DNA from 3 places in the Rhizobium sp. X9 genome. Region 3 is predicted to be linked to each of the others. Evidence: predicted binding sites of a transcription regulator. Region 3 holds the regulator's gene; each other region holds the start of a gene.

Region 1 (5,689 bases), on a different replicon from region 3:
GAAATTGACCGCGATCATAGTCAAATAGCGCATGTCCAGCTGGTCGAGACCCATTTTGTCGACCAGCAGTCGCGTCAAAGCCTCATCGGCGATCTCGCGCGTGACGGCTTCGGCCCGCGCCACCTCGGCGAAATCGCGCACACGGCGCAAAAGCCGCCCCGCGATACGCGGCGTGCCGCGTGCGCGCCGTGCCACCTCGCGCGCGCCCTCGTCGGTCATGTTAAGCCCCATCAGCCGCGCACCGCGTCGAACGATGAGCTCCAGCTCATCGACAGTGTAGAAGGCCAGCCGGACGGGAATTCCGAAACGGTCGCGCAGCGGCGTCGTCAACAGGCCAAGACGGGTCGTCGCGGCGACAAGGGTGAATTTGGAGAGATCGATCTTCACCGAGCGGGCCGCCGGCCCCTCACCGATGATGAGATCGAGCTGGAAATCCTCCATTGCCGGATAGAGGATTTCTTCCACCGCCGGGTTGAGACGGTGGATTTCATCGATGAAGAGCACGTCGCGCTCCTCAAGGTTGGTCAGAAGTGCGGCAAGATCACCCGCCTTGGCGATGACCGGGCCGGATGTCGACTTGAAGTTGACACCGAGCTCCTTGGCCATGATCTGCGCCAGCGTGGTCTTGCCGAGGCCGGGCGGGCCAACGAACAGCACATGATCCAGCGCCTCGCCACGGTTCTTGGCGGCTTCGATGAACACCTTAAGATTGGCGCGGGCTTCCGCCTGGCCGGTAAAATCGTCCAGCGACTGTGGACGCATGGTGGTGTCGATATCCTCACCGCGCTTGTCCGCAGAAATCAGTCTGTCCGCATCGCTCATTCAGGGCATTCCATTGTTCTAAACCGAATTCATGAGATGGTCTTCGCCGCTATATCATGACTGTCGCGTCAAGGCGCTTCACGAAATTCAATTCGCGCCCGAACAGCATGTGTACTGCGTTCAGCCTATCGTGAAAGCTCCTTCAGGCCGAGACGGATGAGCTTGGCGCTGTCGCCGCCCTCCCCGCCATTCTTCAATGCGGCAGCAACTGCGCTGGCCGCCTGATCGCGTGAATAGCCGAGATTGGTGAGTGCGGAAACAGCATCCGCCACAGGCGCGGATGCGACGCCTTCGCCAAGCTCCTGCTTCAATCCTATCGAGGCGGAGGCCTCTCCCGCAAGGGCAGGCGCCTTGTTGCGAAGCTCGGTTACGAGGCGCACCGCCACCTTTGGCCCCACACCGGGCGCACGCGAAATCATCACCTTGTCCTGAAGTGCAATGGCATTGGCCAGCTCGGAGGGCGACAAGGTGGAAAGGACAGCCAAGGCCACTTTCGAGCCGACCCCCTGCACGCTCTGCAGCAGATTGAACCATTCCCGCTCAAGCGCCGACAAAAAGCCAAAGAGCTTAAGCTGGTCCTCACGCACATAGGTTTCGATGAAGAGCACCACCGCTTCTCCGGCAGAGCCGATTTTCGAAAGCGTGCGCGCCGAGCAATAGGCGACGTAACAAACGCCGTGCACATCCACCAGCACATAATCCGCACCGATTTCTTCGATGCTGCCTTTAAGTTTTCCGATCATGATGCCGCCCGCTCAATGAGACTTCAAATATTCAACCGGCCGCCAAAAGCCGCGCCATTCTGTCGCCACCGCGATTATGCGCGTGGCAGATGGCGATTGCGAGCGCGTCCGCCGCATCGTTACCCTTGAATTCGGCCTTCGGCATCAGGATTTTCAGCATCATGTGAATTTGCTGCTTTTCGCCGTGCCCGACGCCGATGACGGCTTTCTTGACCGCATTCGGTGCATATTCGAAAACAGGCAATCCTGCCCGTGCCGGAACCAGCATGGCGATGCCACGCGCCTGACCGAGTTTCAGCGTGGCCACCGCATCCTTGTTGACAAAGGTCTGCTCCACCGCTGCCTCGTCGGGCTGATGGCTGTGCACGATATCGGCCAGCCCGTCATGCAGCTGGCACAGGCGGGAGGCGAGATCCATATCGCCATCCGATGTCACCGTGCCGGAGGCGACAAACCGAAGGCTGTTGCCGAGGGTTTCGATGACACCCCATCCGGTGCGCCGCAATCCGGGGTCGATGCCGATGATTCGAATCGTCTTTTGCATGAGTTACCTTATCTTTCCGGCTGCGACCCTGCCAGCGATAAGTGAACAAAACGACAACATTCATCAAATTTGCGGTGCAGCATTTACCTCTGCTTAAACCGCGTACCGCATTGTTCCCGCACAAAATCAAAAAAGGGGAGCTGCGGACATGATGATCCGCAGCATAATATTCAAGCCATATCAGTCATCCGGTGGCGCCATTCATGCTTGGCGCGGGAACTGATCCGGCATTGGGGGCTGCAACGGCCATGCTGAACCGTTTTCATTCCATATCCACCAAAGTGCTGGTGATTTTCCTTGCGCTGATGGCGATCTCGACCGGGGCTCTGACACTTCTTGGCTATCAAAGCAGCAGCAGCGTTCTCGAAGAGCAGGCGTCGAAATCCATGGAGAGCATTCTCGTCTTCCGTGGCGACATGCTTCAGGAACGTCTTGAACAGCTGAAGACACAGGCGGATTCCATCGCCAAGATCGAATCCCTGCAAATGGCAGTCGTTTCCATGCGCAGCGGCTGGGGCACCGTCCAGAAGAGCTCCGGTGACGCCAAGGCGGAACTGCAGCGCGTCTTCGTCAAGGAGAACCCCTTCACCGACAGGGAAAAGCTGATCAAGCCCGAAAATCCGAGCGGCTTTTATTATTCCACCCACGAGAAAACCCAGACGGATATCGGCGGTTATCTGCAGGGAACACCCTTCAGCGATGTTCTCTTCATCGATCCCGCCGGCACGGTCTATTACTCCTATCTGAAAGGACCGGCCTTCGGGGAAACCGTCACGGGCGGCGCCTGGGCGGAAAGTGGACTTGGCGCTGCATTTACCCGCGGAGCTGCCAACGCCGAAAAAGCCGTGAACGACGTGGCGCAGACGAGTTTCTCCGGTCTGCGGATCGACGCAGCAACGAACGAGGCCGGCATTTATTATGGCATTCCGGTTGTCAAATTCGGCGCGTTCAAGGGCATCCTCCTCTTCCGGGTCAAGCAGGAGGTCTTCAGCCAGATACTCGCGAAAGGCGTCGCCGCCGGTAGTTCAGAGCAATCCGCAATCATCTCTGCCGATGGCAAGGTGATCGGCGTGGAAGGCGACAGGCTCATCAGCCTCGATCCGGCAATCTACGGCTTCCATGGACAGGCATCGAATGCGGCCGGCATGACGATTGCCAAGATCGACCGCCCGGATGGCGAGGCCAATGCCTATGCCCGCCCCTTCTCGTTTGCCGGAGAACAATATCTCGCCGTCGAAAGCATGTTGCGCAGCGAGTTGAATGCGGGCTCCATCTCGATTGCCGGCACGCTCGCCGTGATCGGCCTTGGCGTTCTGGCTGCCATGTGCGCGGCGACAGCCTTTTTCGCGCGGCGCCTGTTCGCACCGCTGGAAAAGCTTGCCGGGCTGACCGGCGAAGTGGCGGCTGGCAGGCTGGATGCCGAGATCGGCAATCAGAACCGCAACGACGAGATTGGCCGCATGGCGCAGGCACTCGGCAGTTTCCGCGAAAAGCTCATCCTGCAGCGGGAGATGGAGGAGACCGCATCGCGCACGCGGGAGGAAGCCGAAACGGCGCGACGCGCGCATCTTGCGGAGCGCGAAGCCGAGGCCGGCACGCTGCAAATGGTCGTGCGGTCTCTGGATGAGGGTCTGGACCGGCTGGCGAACGGCAATCTCGCCTATCGCATAGACACGGTCTTCCCGGAGGATCTCGAAAGCCTGCGCCATAATTTCAATACGGCGCTCGCCCGGCTCAGCGAAACGATGCAGGCCATCGGCGGCAATTCCGCCGCCGTTCGCGGTGGCTCGGAAGAAATGCGGGTGGGAGCGGACCAGCTGGCGGAACGCACGGAACGTCAGGCTGCCTCCATCACCGAGACGGCAAGCGCCATCAAGGCAATCACCGAAGCAGTTCGCGACCAGATCGACCGCGCCGAACAGGCGACAAGGATCGCCCACGACGCCAGCACCGAGGCGACAGCCTCGAGCCGCGTGATGGAACAGACCATCGCCGCCATGGAGGCGATCCAGACCTCGTCGCGCCAGATCAACCAGATCATCGGCGTCATCGACGAAATCGCCTTCCAGACGAACCTGCTTGCCTTGAATGCGGGTGTCGAGGCCGCCCGTGCGGGCGACGCCGGCAGGGGCTTTGCCGTCGTGGCGCAGGAGGTGCGCGAACTGGCGCAGCGCTCGGCCGCGGCCGCAAAAGAAATCACCAGCCTGCTGAAGCGCTCGACCGACGAGGTTTCCGCTGGCGTGGTGCTGGTCGAAAAGGCGGGCACTTCGCTGACCGGCATCGGCAAACACGTGCAGACCATCAGCTCCCGCATCGAGGAGATCATGGAATCCACCCGTGAGGAGGCGCATACACTGGCGGAAATCAACAGCACCGTCACAAGCCTCGACACCATGACCCAGCAGAACGCCGCCATGGTGGAAGAAACGACGGCCGCCATCCACAACCTCGCCTCCGAAGCGGGCGAGATGGATGGCAGGCTCGGACAATTCGTGCTGGCCCCTGACGGGCGCGCGGCGGAGTACCGTGAAACCCGGCGATTCCGGCGGGCGGGCTGAGACAGTGAAAGGGGCCTCTTCGGAGGCCCCAATTTTTTTGAACCATCCATCAATTCTATGCGACTTCACTGGTAAATCGGGACACGCGCCTTACATCCGCAACAAAGATTATATTTCTGCAGGAGCGTCGGATGATCCCCTTTTCCATTCTCGACCTTTCGCCGATTGGCGAAGGCGAGAGCGTCAGTGAGGCGCTTGAAAACTCCCGCCGCATGGCGATCAAGGCTGAAGACCATGGTTACAACCGCATCTGGCTTGCGGAGCACCATGGCATGCCCGGTATTGCGAGTGCGGCGACATCACTGGTCATCGCCCATGTGGGTGCGGCGACGAAACATATCCGTGTCGGCTCTGGCGGCATCATGCTGCCCAACCATTCCCCGCTTGTCATCGCCGAGCAGTTCGGCACGCTTGCGGCACTGCTGCCCGGCCGCGTCGATCTCGGTCTTGGCCGCGCGCCCGGAACGGACATGCGAACGGCAAGGGCACTGCGCCGCAACCTCGATGCGGGTGCGGAAAACTTTCCGCAGGATATTATCGAACTGCAGCGTTACCTCGGTCCGCCGCAGCAGGATCAGGCGATCCTGGCCGTGCCCGGCATGAATTCGAATGTGCCTCTCTGGCTGCTCGGCTCCAGCACCTACAGCGCGCATCTGGCGGCAGCGCTCGGCCTGCCCTATTCCTTCGCCTCGCATTTTGCCCCTGACATGCTGATGGAGGCGATCCATATCTATCGCGAGCGCTTCCAGCCCTCCGAGGTGCTGGACAAGCCCTATGTGATGGTGGGCGTGATGGGCGTGGGTGCCGATACGGACGAGGAGGCGCAACATCTCTTCACCTCGTCACAGCAGCAATTCGTCAATCTGCGCCGCAATGTCCGCACCCCGTTCCCGAAGCCGGTGCACAGCATGGACGGTTACTGGAACGAGATGGAGCGTTTCTCCGTGGAACATACGTTGCGTTTCGCGGCCGTCGGCTCGCCGGAAACGATCAGCCGCCATCTCGACGGTTTCCTCGCCGAG
Region 2 (5,689 bases), 110 kb from region 3:
GGTCCCACCAACGAGGAGATGATCACCGACATCTTCCGTTCCTATGTGAAGTCCTACAAGAACCTGCCGCTCAACCTCTACCATATCCAGCTGAAGTTCCGCGACGAGGTTCGCCCGCGTTTCGGCACCATGCGTTCGCGCGAGTTCCTGATGAAGGACGCCTATTCCTTCGATCTGACCAAGGAAGAGGCGATCCACTCCTATAACAAGATGTTCGTGGCTTACCTGCGCACCTTCGAGCGCCTTGGCCTGCGTGCGATTCCCATGCGCGCCGATACCGGCCCGATTGGCGGCAACCACAGCCATGAATTCATCATTCTGGCTGATACCGGCGAATCCGAAGTTTTCTGCCACAAGAGCTTCCTCGACCGCGCCATCCCGGCTGAGAATACCGATTTCGACGATGTCGCAGCGCTTCAGGGCGTTTTCGACGAGTGGACGGCCGATTATGCCGCCACCTCGGAAATGCACGACGAAGCCGCCTATGACGCCATTCCCGATGGCGAGCGCCTTTCCGCGCGCGGTATCGAAGTCGGCCACATCTTCTATTTCGGCACCAAATATTCCGAGCCGATGGGCGCGAAAGTGCAGGGCAAGGATGGCAAGGAACACCCCGTCCACATGGGTTCCTATGGCATCGGACCGACACGCCTTGTTCCCGCCATCATTGAAGCATCGCATGACGAGAACGGAATCATCTGGCCTGCTTCGGTTGCTCCGTTCGATGTCGTCATCATCAACATGAAGGCTGGCGACGAGGCCTGTGATGCGGCTTGCGAAAAGCTGTATTACTCGCTGTCCAACGCCGGCAAGGATGTTCTTTACGACGACACCGACGACCGCGCCGGCCAGAAGTTTGCCACCGCCGACCTCATCGGCGTGCCGTTGCAGATCATCGTCGGCCCGCGTTCGGTCGCGAATGGCGAGGTCGAAGTGAAGGACCGCAAGACCGGCGAACGTGAAACCGTCACAATCGAGGCGGCAATGAACAGGGTGCTTGGCTAAGCACGAACGGAAAGATGGGAGCGGCCTTCATCCGAAGACCGCTCCAGTTTTAGAGCGCATGCCGCAGAGATTGGGACCGGTCTTTGAAAAGACCGATCTTGCAAGGTGAGATCAGGGAGACGAAATGGCAAAAGCCGAGGCTGACAAGGGTGCGGCTCCTTCCGCCCGGGAAAAAACCGCCCGGCCGTTTTCCGCTTTCGAGCGCATGGTGGCGTGGCGCTATCTGCGATCGCGGCGCAAGGAAGCGTTCATTTCCGTCATCGCCGGCTTTTCCTTCGTCGGCATCATGCTGGGCGTTGCGACGCTCATCATCGTCATGGCGGTGATGAACGGTTTCCGCACGGAGCTGATTTCCCGCATTCTCGGCATCAACGGCCACATGATCGTCCAGCCGATCGATCAGCCCTTCAACAATTATGATGAGCTGGCGAAGAAATTCGCCGCCGTTCCGGGTGTCAACATGGCCCTGCCGCTGGTGGAAGGCCAGACCCTGGCCTCCGGTCGCGGCGGTGCAGGCTCCGGCGCGCTGGTGCGCGGTGTGCGTCAGGACGATATCGACAAGATCAAGGAAGTCTCCACCAACATCAAGACCGGCGACCTCGTTGGCTTCATGGCGGGAGACGGCGTTCTGGTCGGCTCGCGGCTCGCCGCCCAGCTTGGCGTGACGGCGGGCGACGATATCACCCTCATTTCGCCGGAAGGCGATGTGACGCCGATGGGTGTCAATCCACGCGTCAAATCCTACAAGATATCGGGCGTCTTCGAGATTGGCATGTCGGAATATGACGCCTCGATGATCTATATGCCCTTGTCGGAAGCCCAGCTTTATTTCAATGCCGACGGTATCGTGCAGTCCATCGAGCTTTACGTCAGCCGTCCCGACGATGTCGACGGAATCCGGCCGCTGGTGGAGCAGGCGGCCGAACGGCAGATCTATATCACCGACTGGAGACAGCGAAACCAGACCTTCTTCTCCGCCCTGCAGGTGGAAAGAAACGTCATGTTCATGATCCTCACCCTCATCGTTCTGGTGGCGGCGCTCAACATCATTTCCGGCCTCATCATGCTGGTGAAGGACAAGGGCAGCGATATCGCGATTCTCCGCACCATGGGCGCCAGTTCCGGCGCGGTCATGCGCATCTTCTTCATGACCGGGGCGGCAATCGGCACGGTCGGCACCTTCGCGGGCGTGGCGCTCGGCGTCATCGTCTGCCTCAACGTGGAATCCATCCGGCAATTCTTCTCCTGGATATCAGGCACGGTATTGTTCGATCCGCAGCTCTATTTCCTGAGCCAGCTGCCGGCTGAAATGGATTTGAGCGAGACCATCACCGTTGTCATCATGGCGCTGACGCTTTCTTTCCTGGCAACGATCTTTCCGGCATGGCGGGCTTCCAAGCTCGATCCGGTGCAGGCCCTGCGTTACGAATAAGGACCGCTTCGCAATATGGCAAAAAAAACAGTGCTGCGGCTTACCGGCGTCGAGAGGACTTATGGTCAGGGCGAGACGTCGCTTTCCATTCTGCGCAAGGCCGATTTTGAACTGAAGAGCGGCGAGATGGTGGCACTTGTCGCCCCCTCGGGAACCGGCAAATCCACGCTGCTGCATCTGGCGGGGCTTCTGGAACATCCCGATGCCGGCGAGGTCTTCATCAACGGTGCGCCCTGCAATGGGCTGGGCGACGAAACCCGCACGGCGATCCGCCGCAGCGACATCGGTTTCGTCTACCAGTTCCATCACCTGCTGCCGGAATTCTCGGCGGTGGAGAATGTGATGATGCCGCAGCTCATCGCCGGCTTGACGCAGGCTGAGGCCCGCAAGCGCGCCAGCGCGCTGCTCGACTACATGCGCGTCGGCCATCGCGGCGAACATCGCCCGGCGGAACTTTCCGGCGGTGAACAACAGCGTGTGGCCATTGCGCGCGCAGTCGCCAATGCACCGCTCCTGCTGCTTGCCGACGAGCCGACCGGCAACCTCGACCCCGAGACCGCGCATTATGTGTTCGATGCGCTGGAAGCGCTGGTGCGCCAGTCCGGTCTTGCAGCACTGATCGCCACCCATAATCACGATCTTGCCAACCGCATGGACCGTCGCGTGACGCTCGCCGAAGGGAAGATCGTCGATTTCTGATCGTCACTGCATAGGGCGATCATTGCGACGCCCGGTGCGATCCGTACCGAACCGGTGAGTCTCTTCACCCTGCGTCGGCCAGACTGTCGCTCGCTCTTCCACAACTGAATTTTTCCGAACCCGGAGGTGTTTTTTGCCTCCGGGTTTTTTGCTTTGGAGTCAGGGACTTGCCGACAACGCCAACGGAACCGCGGCCGATTCTCTCGCGTTAGCAAGAGGAACATCAGCAGAACCCTGTTGACAATGGAACGAAATGAGAACAAACTTGGAACATAACGAGTAAGGAGAGACCAATGACTGATTTCATCCGTGACGTTGCCGCTTTCGCTTCCATCGCTGTCTTCGTTGCCAGCTTTTCGGTGATCCTCACTGCCCTGTGAAGGACGCACCGGCGCAGAAGCCTGTATAGAGGCCGCAAGGCTGTGGACTTTGAGCGCCGGAAATCGGAAAATCGTCCCCTCGATTCAGAATGACAGGACGATGTTATGGGCGATACGGTTGTGCGTGGAGAAAACTCTGACGGAACGCTGAAAACGCCGGGTTTCGTCCATCTGCGGGTCCATTCCGCTTACTCCCTGCTTGAGGGGGCGCTACCCCTCAAGAAAATCATGTCCAAGGCCGTCGCGGACGGGCAGCCGGCCATTGCCATTACCGACACCAACAATCTTTTCGTTGCCCTGGAATTTTCCGAAAAGGCGCGCGATGAAGGTTTGCAGCCGATCATCGGCTGCCAGGTATCGATCGACATGCAGGATGCGGCGGATGATCGCCGCAACCATAACAGCCACCTCGCAAAACTTCCCGCCATCGTGCTTCTGGCGGCCGATGCTGAAGGTTACGAGCGGCTGGTGGATCTGATCAGCCGCGCTTATCTGGAAGGTGAGAGCGGCGGCCAGTCCGTGCACATTACCCGTGCGTGGCTGGAGGAGGCCTCCAATGCCGGTTTGATCGTGCTGACGGGCGCCTCGGGTGGTCCTGTTGATATGGCCCTGAAGGAAGGGCATGCATCCCAGGCAAAAGAACGTCTGATAACGCTGAAGTCGCTCTTCGGTGCCAGGCTTTACATCGAATTGCAGCGCCAGTCCGGTTATGACCGCGCCCATGAGCGGCGTATGATCGGGCTTGCTTACGAACACGATATTCCGCTTGTCGCCACCAATGAGGCGTTCTTTCCTTCAAAGGCCGATTACGAGGCGCATGATGCGTTGATGGCGGTGGCGCATAACGCCATCGTTTCCGATGACAGCCGGTTTCGCCTGACCCCCGACCATTATCTGAAAAGCCGCGAGGAAATGACGGCGCTGTTTGCCGACATTCCCGAGGCGCTGGAAAACACCATCGAGATTGCGCTCCGCTGCTCCTACGTGCTGAAAAAACGCGGGCCGATCCTGCCGCGTTTCACCGGCGCCAGCGACGATCCGGAGGCTGCGGAGCACGCCGAAACCGAGGAGTTGCGTCGACAGGCTGTCGAGGGGCTGGATCAGCGGCTCGCCGCGCTCGGCATGTCGCCCGGCTATACGGAGCAGGATTATCGCGAGAGACTGGATTTCGAGCTCGGCGTCATCTCGCGCATGAAATTCCCCGGTTACTTCCTCATCGTTGCCGACTTCATCAAATGGGCCAAGCAGCAGGATATTCCGGTCGGCCCCGGCCGCGGTTCGGGTGCCGGCTCGCTCGTTGCCTATGCACTCACCATCACCGACGTCGATCCCCTGCGCTTCTCGCTGCTGTTCGAACGCTTCCTCAATCCCGAACGCGTATCGATGCCCGACTTCGATATCGACTTCTGCCAGGATCGCCGCGAAGAGGTGATCCGTTACGTGCAGCGCAAATATGGCCGCGAGCAGGTGGCGCAGATCATCACCTTCGGTTCGCTGCAGGCGCGTGCGGCTTTGCGCGACGTTGGCCGCGTGCTGGAAATGCCCTATGGGCAGGTGGACAAGATCTGCAAACTCGTGCCCAACAACCCGGCCAATCCGACACCCTTGTCGAAAGCCATCGAGGAAGAACCGCGTCTGCAGGAAGAAGCGGACAAGGAACCGGTCGTCGCCCGTCTGCTTGATATCGCCCAGAAGATCGAAGGGCTTTACCGGCACGCATCCACCCATGCCGCCGGTATCGTCATCGGAGACCGGCCGCTATCGAAGCTCGTGCCGATGTATCGCGATCCGCGCTCCGACATGCCGGTCACCCAGTTCAACATGAAATGGGTGGAAAGCGCCGGCCTCGTCAAATTCGACTTCCTCGGCCTGAAGACGCTGACGGTGCTGAAGGTGGCCGTCGATTTTGTTGCCAAGCGCGGCATCAAGGTCGATCTTGCCGCAATTCCGCTGGATGACGCAAAAACCTACGAGATGTTGTCGCGCGGGGAGACCATCGGCGTGTTCCAGGTGGAAAGTGCCGGCATGCGCAAGGCGCTGATCGGCATGCGCCCGGACTGCATCGAGGATATCATCGCGCTGGTGGCGCTCTATCGTCCGGGACCGATGGAGAATATCCCGGTCTATAATGCCCGCAAGCATGGCGAGGAGGAGCTGGAGTCCATCCATCCAA
Region 3 (5,689 bases):
GTTACGCCCTGACCGGGTGCCGCGGGCACCACCAGGCGGCCGCCCGCTTTTGCGCAGGACACGCCATTAGCAGCAAGCACCGCTTCTGTCACGGCAAGATCGTGTGACAGAAAGACGATGCCCGCGCCGCGCAATCCGCCGTCGCTCCAATCCGAAGCACTCACGGCATGCCCGCCGAAAGCCGGTTTTCCGGTCAATCTGATGTGCGCATTGCCGGTCACGAAAACCATATCACCATCCGGAGATATCGTGCCTTCACAGCCAAACACCGTTTCGATCAGGCGCGCCGCCTTTGCATCGCCGCCGGAAAACAGAACTATTTCGCTGAGGCCAGAGACCCCGTTGGCATGACGCTCCAGCGCCGTGCGGTCGCCCGGCAGGGCCTGTAGCCGCTGGCAACTGAACAAAAAGAAATCCGCAGCCGATCCGCTCGCCGCAAAAGCAAGCCGAAACGCCGCTTCACCCTGCGAACCGTCCGGCATCCGGAGAGGCCGCGAAAACTCGAAGACATCGCCTGCCGAGAGGCCTGAGATCGCAAACCTGTCATGATCGCCAAAGGCATCATCGGTTCGGGCCACGAGCGCCGAAAAACCCTCCTGTCTATCACGCTGCCGGAAGGCCTGATCCCTGCCGGTGAACACATCCCCCTTCTCCACCGAGGCATTATATTTAGCCGGATTAGAAATCGCGAGCGGTTCCAGATAGGTTCCGTCAGCGAAAAAAACACAGGCGTTCTGCGTGCCGAAGGGATGAAGAGCCTCCGGTGCAACCGTGAAACCGAGAGCGCCAACGCGCTTTTCAGCGATTCCGAGAGCCTGCACGGGCAGAACGAGATGATCGACGCTTGCGGGTTTCGTCATTATTTTTTCCTGCTGGCGGCGTAGTCAGTCCCAGGCCGCAATGGTTCGGACCGAAGAAAAGCACAAATGCGGGCAATGAGGCAAATCATCAAAACAACAGATAGCTGCTTCACGAAATTTTAGGGGATTGCAGAACACATATGGAACATATAGTGTTCGTTCTGTATTTGTTTCGCGACTTCCACTACGATTCTCAAGGGTGTTTTCCTCATGCTCACGCGCAAACAGCAGGAATTGCTTCTCTTCATTCATGAACGAATGAAAGAGTCCGGCGTGCCGCCCTCCTTCGATGAAATGAAGGACGCACTCGATCTTGCCTCGAAATCCGGCATCCACCGGCTGATCACCGCCCTCGAAGAGCGCGGATTTATTCGCCGGCTACCTAATAGGGCGAGGGCGCTGGAAGTCATCAAGCTGCCTGAGGCCTATACGCCCGGAGCAAGGCCGCAGCGCGGCTTTTCGCCGAGCGTCATCGAAGGCAGTCTCGGCAAACCGAAGGCGCCGGAACCCGCCCCTGCCCCCAAGGCGCCTGCCAATGATTTCGGCGGGGCTGTCACCGTGCCGGTCATGGGCCGCATCGCCGCCGGCGTGCCGATTTCCGCCATCCAGAACAACACCCATGATGTTGCCGTGCCGGTGGACATGTTGGGCACCGGCGAACATTACGCGCTTGAGGTCAAGGGCGATTCGATGATCGAGGCCGGCATTTTCGACGGCGATACCGTCATCATCCGCAACGGCAACACCGCCAATCCGGGCGATATCGTCGTGGCGCTGGTGGATGACGAGGAAGCAACACTGAAGCGCTTCCGCCGCAAGGGCGCATCCATCGCGCTGGAGGCAGCAAACCCAGCCTATGAAACCCGCATCTTCGGGCCGGACCGGGTTAAGATTCAGGGCAAGCTGGTTGGGCTGATCCGCCGCTATCATTGATCATAAGGGACCGGACGTGGTTCAGTTTTCAGCAGGCGTCATCGGAAGGTGACGTCTGTTGCATAAGTGTGAAGGCTGGTCCGGAGCAGGCCATGATTTTGCGGTAGGAAGCGATACTCTGCGACCTTCAGGATCGACGCCTTTTAGAAACTGATCCAATTTTCATACCGATATTTCCGTCTATATAGCGAAGCGATGCATGTGCCGTTGACCGCGATCAGCGCCAGAACTTCTGCCAAAGTTTTTGCAAGATTGAATTTTCGCCATCGCGTCACGTGACGAATTTCCGCCGTCTCCAAGTGGTGATATTGACGGGGTGCTGCCGTCCATGCCTGCGCCCTGCCATTCATCAATACGGCTTATGGGAGCCATGGATTATTTTCGATATTCCGTGGACGTCCGGCAGGTGTAGAAATGCGCGTCATATCCGGGAGATACGCCATGTACGATCTTTATGTAGCCAACAAGAACTATTCTTCCTGGTCGTTGCGGCCGTGGGTGTTGATGCGCACGCTTGGTATCGCCTTCGATGAAAAACTGGTTCCGTTCGGTGAAGGCGTGTCCTTTGCCTCGTTTTCACCAACCGGCAAGGTTCCCTGCCTCGTCGATGAAGGCTTCAAGGTATGGGAAACGCTTTCGATTGCGGAATATCTTGCCGAAAGACATCAGGGCGTCTGGGCAAGCGACAAGCAGGCAAGAGCCTGGTCACGCTCGGCGGCCAGTGAGATGCATGCGGGCTTCTCCTCGCTGCGTAATCTCTACCCCATGTCTGTCGGCATAAGGGTAAAGCCGAAAGGTGGCGATGCCGGACTTGCGGCCGATATCAAACGCATCGATGCGCTCTGGAGCGAAGGCCTTGCGAAATTTGGCGGACCATATCTCGCCGGCGCTAAATTCACGGCGGTCGACGCCTTCTTCTGCCCGGTCGCATTCCGGTTCCAGACCTACGGCGCGGATCTTTCGCCCGCAGCGAAGAGCTATTACGAAAGGCTGCTCGCCCTGCCCGCCATGCGTGAATGGTATGAGGCCGGTTTGAAGGAGACCTGGCGCGACACGGCGCATGAAGAGGAAATCGGCGGGATCGGCCAATTGACCGAGGATCTGCGCGCCAAGGCCTGATGAACCAAGCTGGCGGCTCATTCTGACGCCGCCAGCAGCCTGTTGACGGCGTCCGGCACCTCGTGATCAAAACGGCCGCTTTTCCAGTCGTAATAACGATGTTCGCTCCACGGCCTGTCCGTTCCGGAGATTGCGGCGCGCAGCCGCCCCACCACCCCTGCCTGGTCCATATTGGCAAAGTCTATTTCCAACGAGCCGATACGTCGCAGTATGTTGCGATTGAGCAGGAGCGCGCCGGAACGGCACTGTGAGAAAGAGGTTCTGCGGGAAACAACAACGATATCGGCGATATCGCAGGCTGTTCCGGCAAAGCGGCCGTCTTCCAGAACGATGATCCACTCGCCGCTGCCGGCGCGCGCTGCGCACCACACGCCTTTCCTGCAGGTAAAAACACCAGTCTCGGCATCTCTCAGTGCAACGGTCATCTCCCTTGTCACCGCCGCGACCTCTTTAGGCGCCAGCTTCGTTTTGGGGCCCAAGACGGCATTGCTCACGATTGCCTCCGCCGCCAGAACGACCGGTGGCACGGGTTTTTCCGGCAGCAACAGCGCTCTCTGCCACTGGCCATAAACAAAGTCCGGTGGCCGCGCTTTGGTCGTGAAGACCTTGCCATCCTCCACCATCGCCACCAGCTCGCCGTCCTCGTGCACCAGCAAATCCGGCGGATCGCGGGAGGTTGTTGCCGCCGACAGGGCGAAAGCGAAAAGCAGAACCGGGATACCGAGAAGGGCCAGCCGGCTGCGCAACAAAGTCAGCAACAGGAAACCCAGCGAGGCAATACCGATGAACCAGCCATGCGGGCGGCCCGTCGCCGCGCTGCCGTCCCACGACGCCACCTCATTGGCAACCTCGATGACGAGAGCCATACCATACCCCATTATCTTCAGGAACGGCGCATCGAGCCCGAAGGGCATCAGCAGCATGGCGAGAAGGCCGAATGGCATGACGATCAAAGACATGAGCGGCATGGCAGCCAGATTGGCGAAAAGTCCATAGGTGGTGACACGGTGAAAATGTTCAGCCGAATAGATCGCCGTCGAAAGGCCGCCGATAAGGGACGTCGTGACAACACCGCCGATGACCGCGCCCACCGTTCCCGCCACCGTCATCCATGCAGGTTTGCGCCCGATGAACAGACGGTCGCGATCAATGCGCCAGCGGCTCCAGGCGGCATAGGCAGAAACAAGCGCTATGGTGGCTGCAAATGACATCTGGAAACTCGGCCCCATGATTTCCGATGGCGAGAAAGCCAGAATGACCAGAGCGGAAAGGGCAACATTTCTCAGGCTGAGAGACGGCTGGTCGAAAAGAACTGCGATCAGCATCACCGACATCATCAACCATGCGCGTTCGGCGGAGACGGCAAAACCGGAAATGAGGTAATAGGCGAGTGTCATCAGCAGTGCTGCAAAGGCCGCGATCTTCTTGACCGGCCAGCGCTGTGCAAAGCCCGGAAACAGGCTGAAGGCCAATCTCAGGCCAACGAAGAAAATGCCTGACGCCAGCGCCATGTTGAGCCCGGATATCGCAACGATATGGGCAAGGCCGGAGAGCCGCAGCGCCTCCATCGTCTCCGCCGATATTGCCTGTCTCTCATCGGTGACGATGGAGGCGGCGAAGGCGCCGGCATCATCGCCGATGGTTAAGCGTATGCGCTCGGCAATCGCGCTGCGAAGTCCGTAAAGCCACATATCGGCCCGTTCGAGCCAGCCAGTTTCGGCCTTGACGTCACCCGCGAGTGGCGGAAGCGTTTGTGGCGGTTTGTAGAAGAAACCGGTCGCCCCTACTCCTTTGAAATAGGAGGCGAAGGCGAAGTCGTTCAGTCCCGGCAAGGCCGGGCCGGATGGCGGCGAAAGGCGCACCTTGCCGCGAATGGTGGCGCCAAGTGCCGCCGGTTGCCCGCCGCCGCGTGAAAGCACCGAAATCGTCTGTGGCGGACGTGACAATGTCGGCGCTTCCGTCGCCGTCAGCCGAACCACATATCGCCAGGAGCCGCGCGCATCAACCTCCCGGCGCGCAACCGTACCGGTGATGGTGGTGGTGACGGGCGTGTCCAGCACCACCGTTCCCGCCCGCCGGGTCTCAAAATCGGCCAGAAGCATGCCGAGCAAAACAAAAGCGAAAAGGCTGCAGGCCACCGACATGAAGCCAGGTGTATATCTGACGATGAGCGCCAGGCCTGCGACAAGCACAAAAGCGAAAGCCAGAACCAGCGACGACGGCGCGGCATCGAGAGAAAACCACAGGACAGCGCCACAGCCGATAAAGACGGGAATGAAAAGAAAATCGTGGCCGAAAGCGCGCTCTTCAGCCACCCATGCGGCTATTTTTTCCGTGACGGTATGTTTGAGATTTCGGGCAGGAACGATGGCGGGCGTACCGTATGTCGTGGCATCGCTTGTCCGGCGAAGAGGAAACAGAATATCGCGCGTGCCGGGCAAGCCGCCCTGCAACGTTTCGGCATATCCGAAATGCTGTTTTTCCCCTTGACCAAGCAATCTGCGCCGCCCCTTGCCGCACTGGAAACAGGTTTGCAGGCAGGCGCGAGGGATTGCAATCCTTTCCTTTAACGGTGCGTTGACCGAGATTGAATTGCTATCGCCGGGAAAGCCCGGAGCAACCCGATTGCGTTTGCCGCAATGCACAATTTGACCTTCGGATAGCTTGGCATCTGCGCAAGGATCATATAGCTAATCGGTAGACGCTTAACCGCGGGGCGTGTCTCAACGCCCCCACCCGCATGTTTTCGGAGGATCAGTATGACGGAAAAAAGCGCT

The links. Region 3 encodes LexA, which represses DNA repair genes until DNA is damaged. Its sites were predicted from a motif close to TGTTCNNNNTGTGTTCNG; they were not measured.
Region 1: the regulator LexA is predicted to act here: its motif matches at 2,151-2,168, upstream of ruvC (crossover junction endodeoxyribonuclease RuvC).
Region 2: the regulator LexA is predicted to act here: its motif matches at 3,392-3,409, upstream of dnaE (DNA polymerase III subunit alpha).

What each region holds. Positions count from the first base shown of each region.
Region 1 is NZ_CP071312.1:881,168-886,856, forward strand. It holds gene ruvB (Holliday junction branch migration DNA helicase RuvB) at 1-822, opposite strand, end outside; gene ruvA (Holliday junction branch migration protein RuvA) at 948-1,565, opposite strand; gene ruvC (crossover junction endodeoxyribonuclease RuvC) at 1,597-2,109, opposite strand; gene JZY08_RS18990 (methyl-accepting chemotaxis protein) at 2,358-4,667, shown strand; gene JZY08_RS18995 (LLM class flavin-dependent oxidoreductase) at 4,799-5,689, shown strand, end outside.
Region 2 is NZ_CP071311.1:1,047,113-1,052,801, forward strand. It holds gene proS (proline--tRNA ligase) at 1-1,005, shown strand, start outside; gene JZY08_RS05120 (lipoprotein-releasing ABC transporter permease subunit) at 1,130-2,437, shown strand; gene JZY08_RS05125 (ABC transporter ATP-binding protein) at 2,453-3,136, shown strand; gene dnaE (DNA polymerase III subunit alpha) at 3,622-5,689, shown strand, end outside.
Region 3 is NZ_CP071311.1:1,152,729-1,158,417, reverse strand. It holds gene JZY08_RS05620 (VOC family protein) at 1-860, opposite strand, end outside; gene lexA (transcriptional repressor LexA) at 1,071-1,793, shown strand; gene JZY08_RS05610 (glutathione S-transferase family protein) at 2,235-2,912, shown strand; gene JZY08_RS05605 (ComEC/Rec2 family competence protein) at 2,930-5,410, opposite strand; gene gltA (citrate synthase) at 5,672-5,689, shown strand, end outside.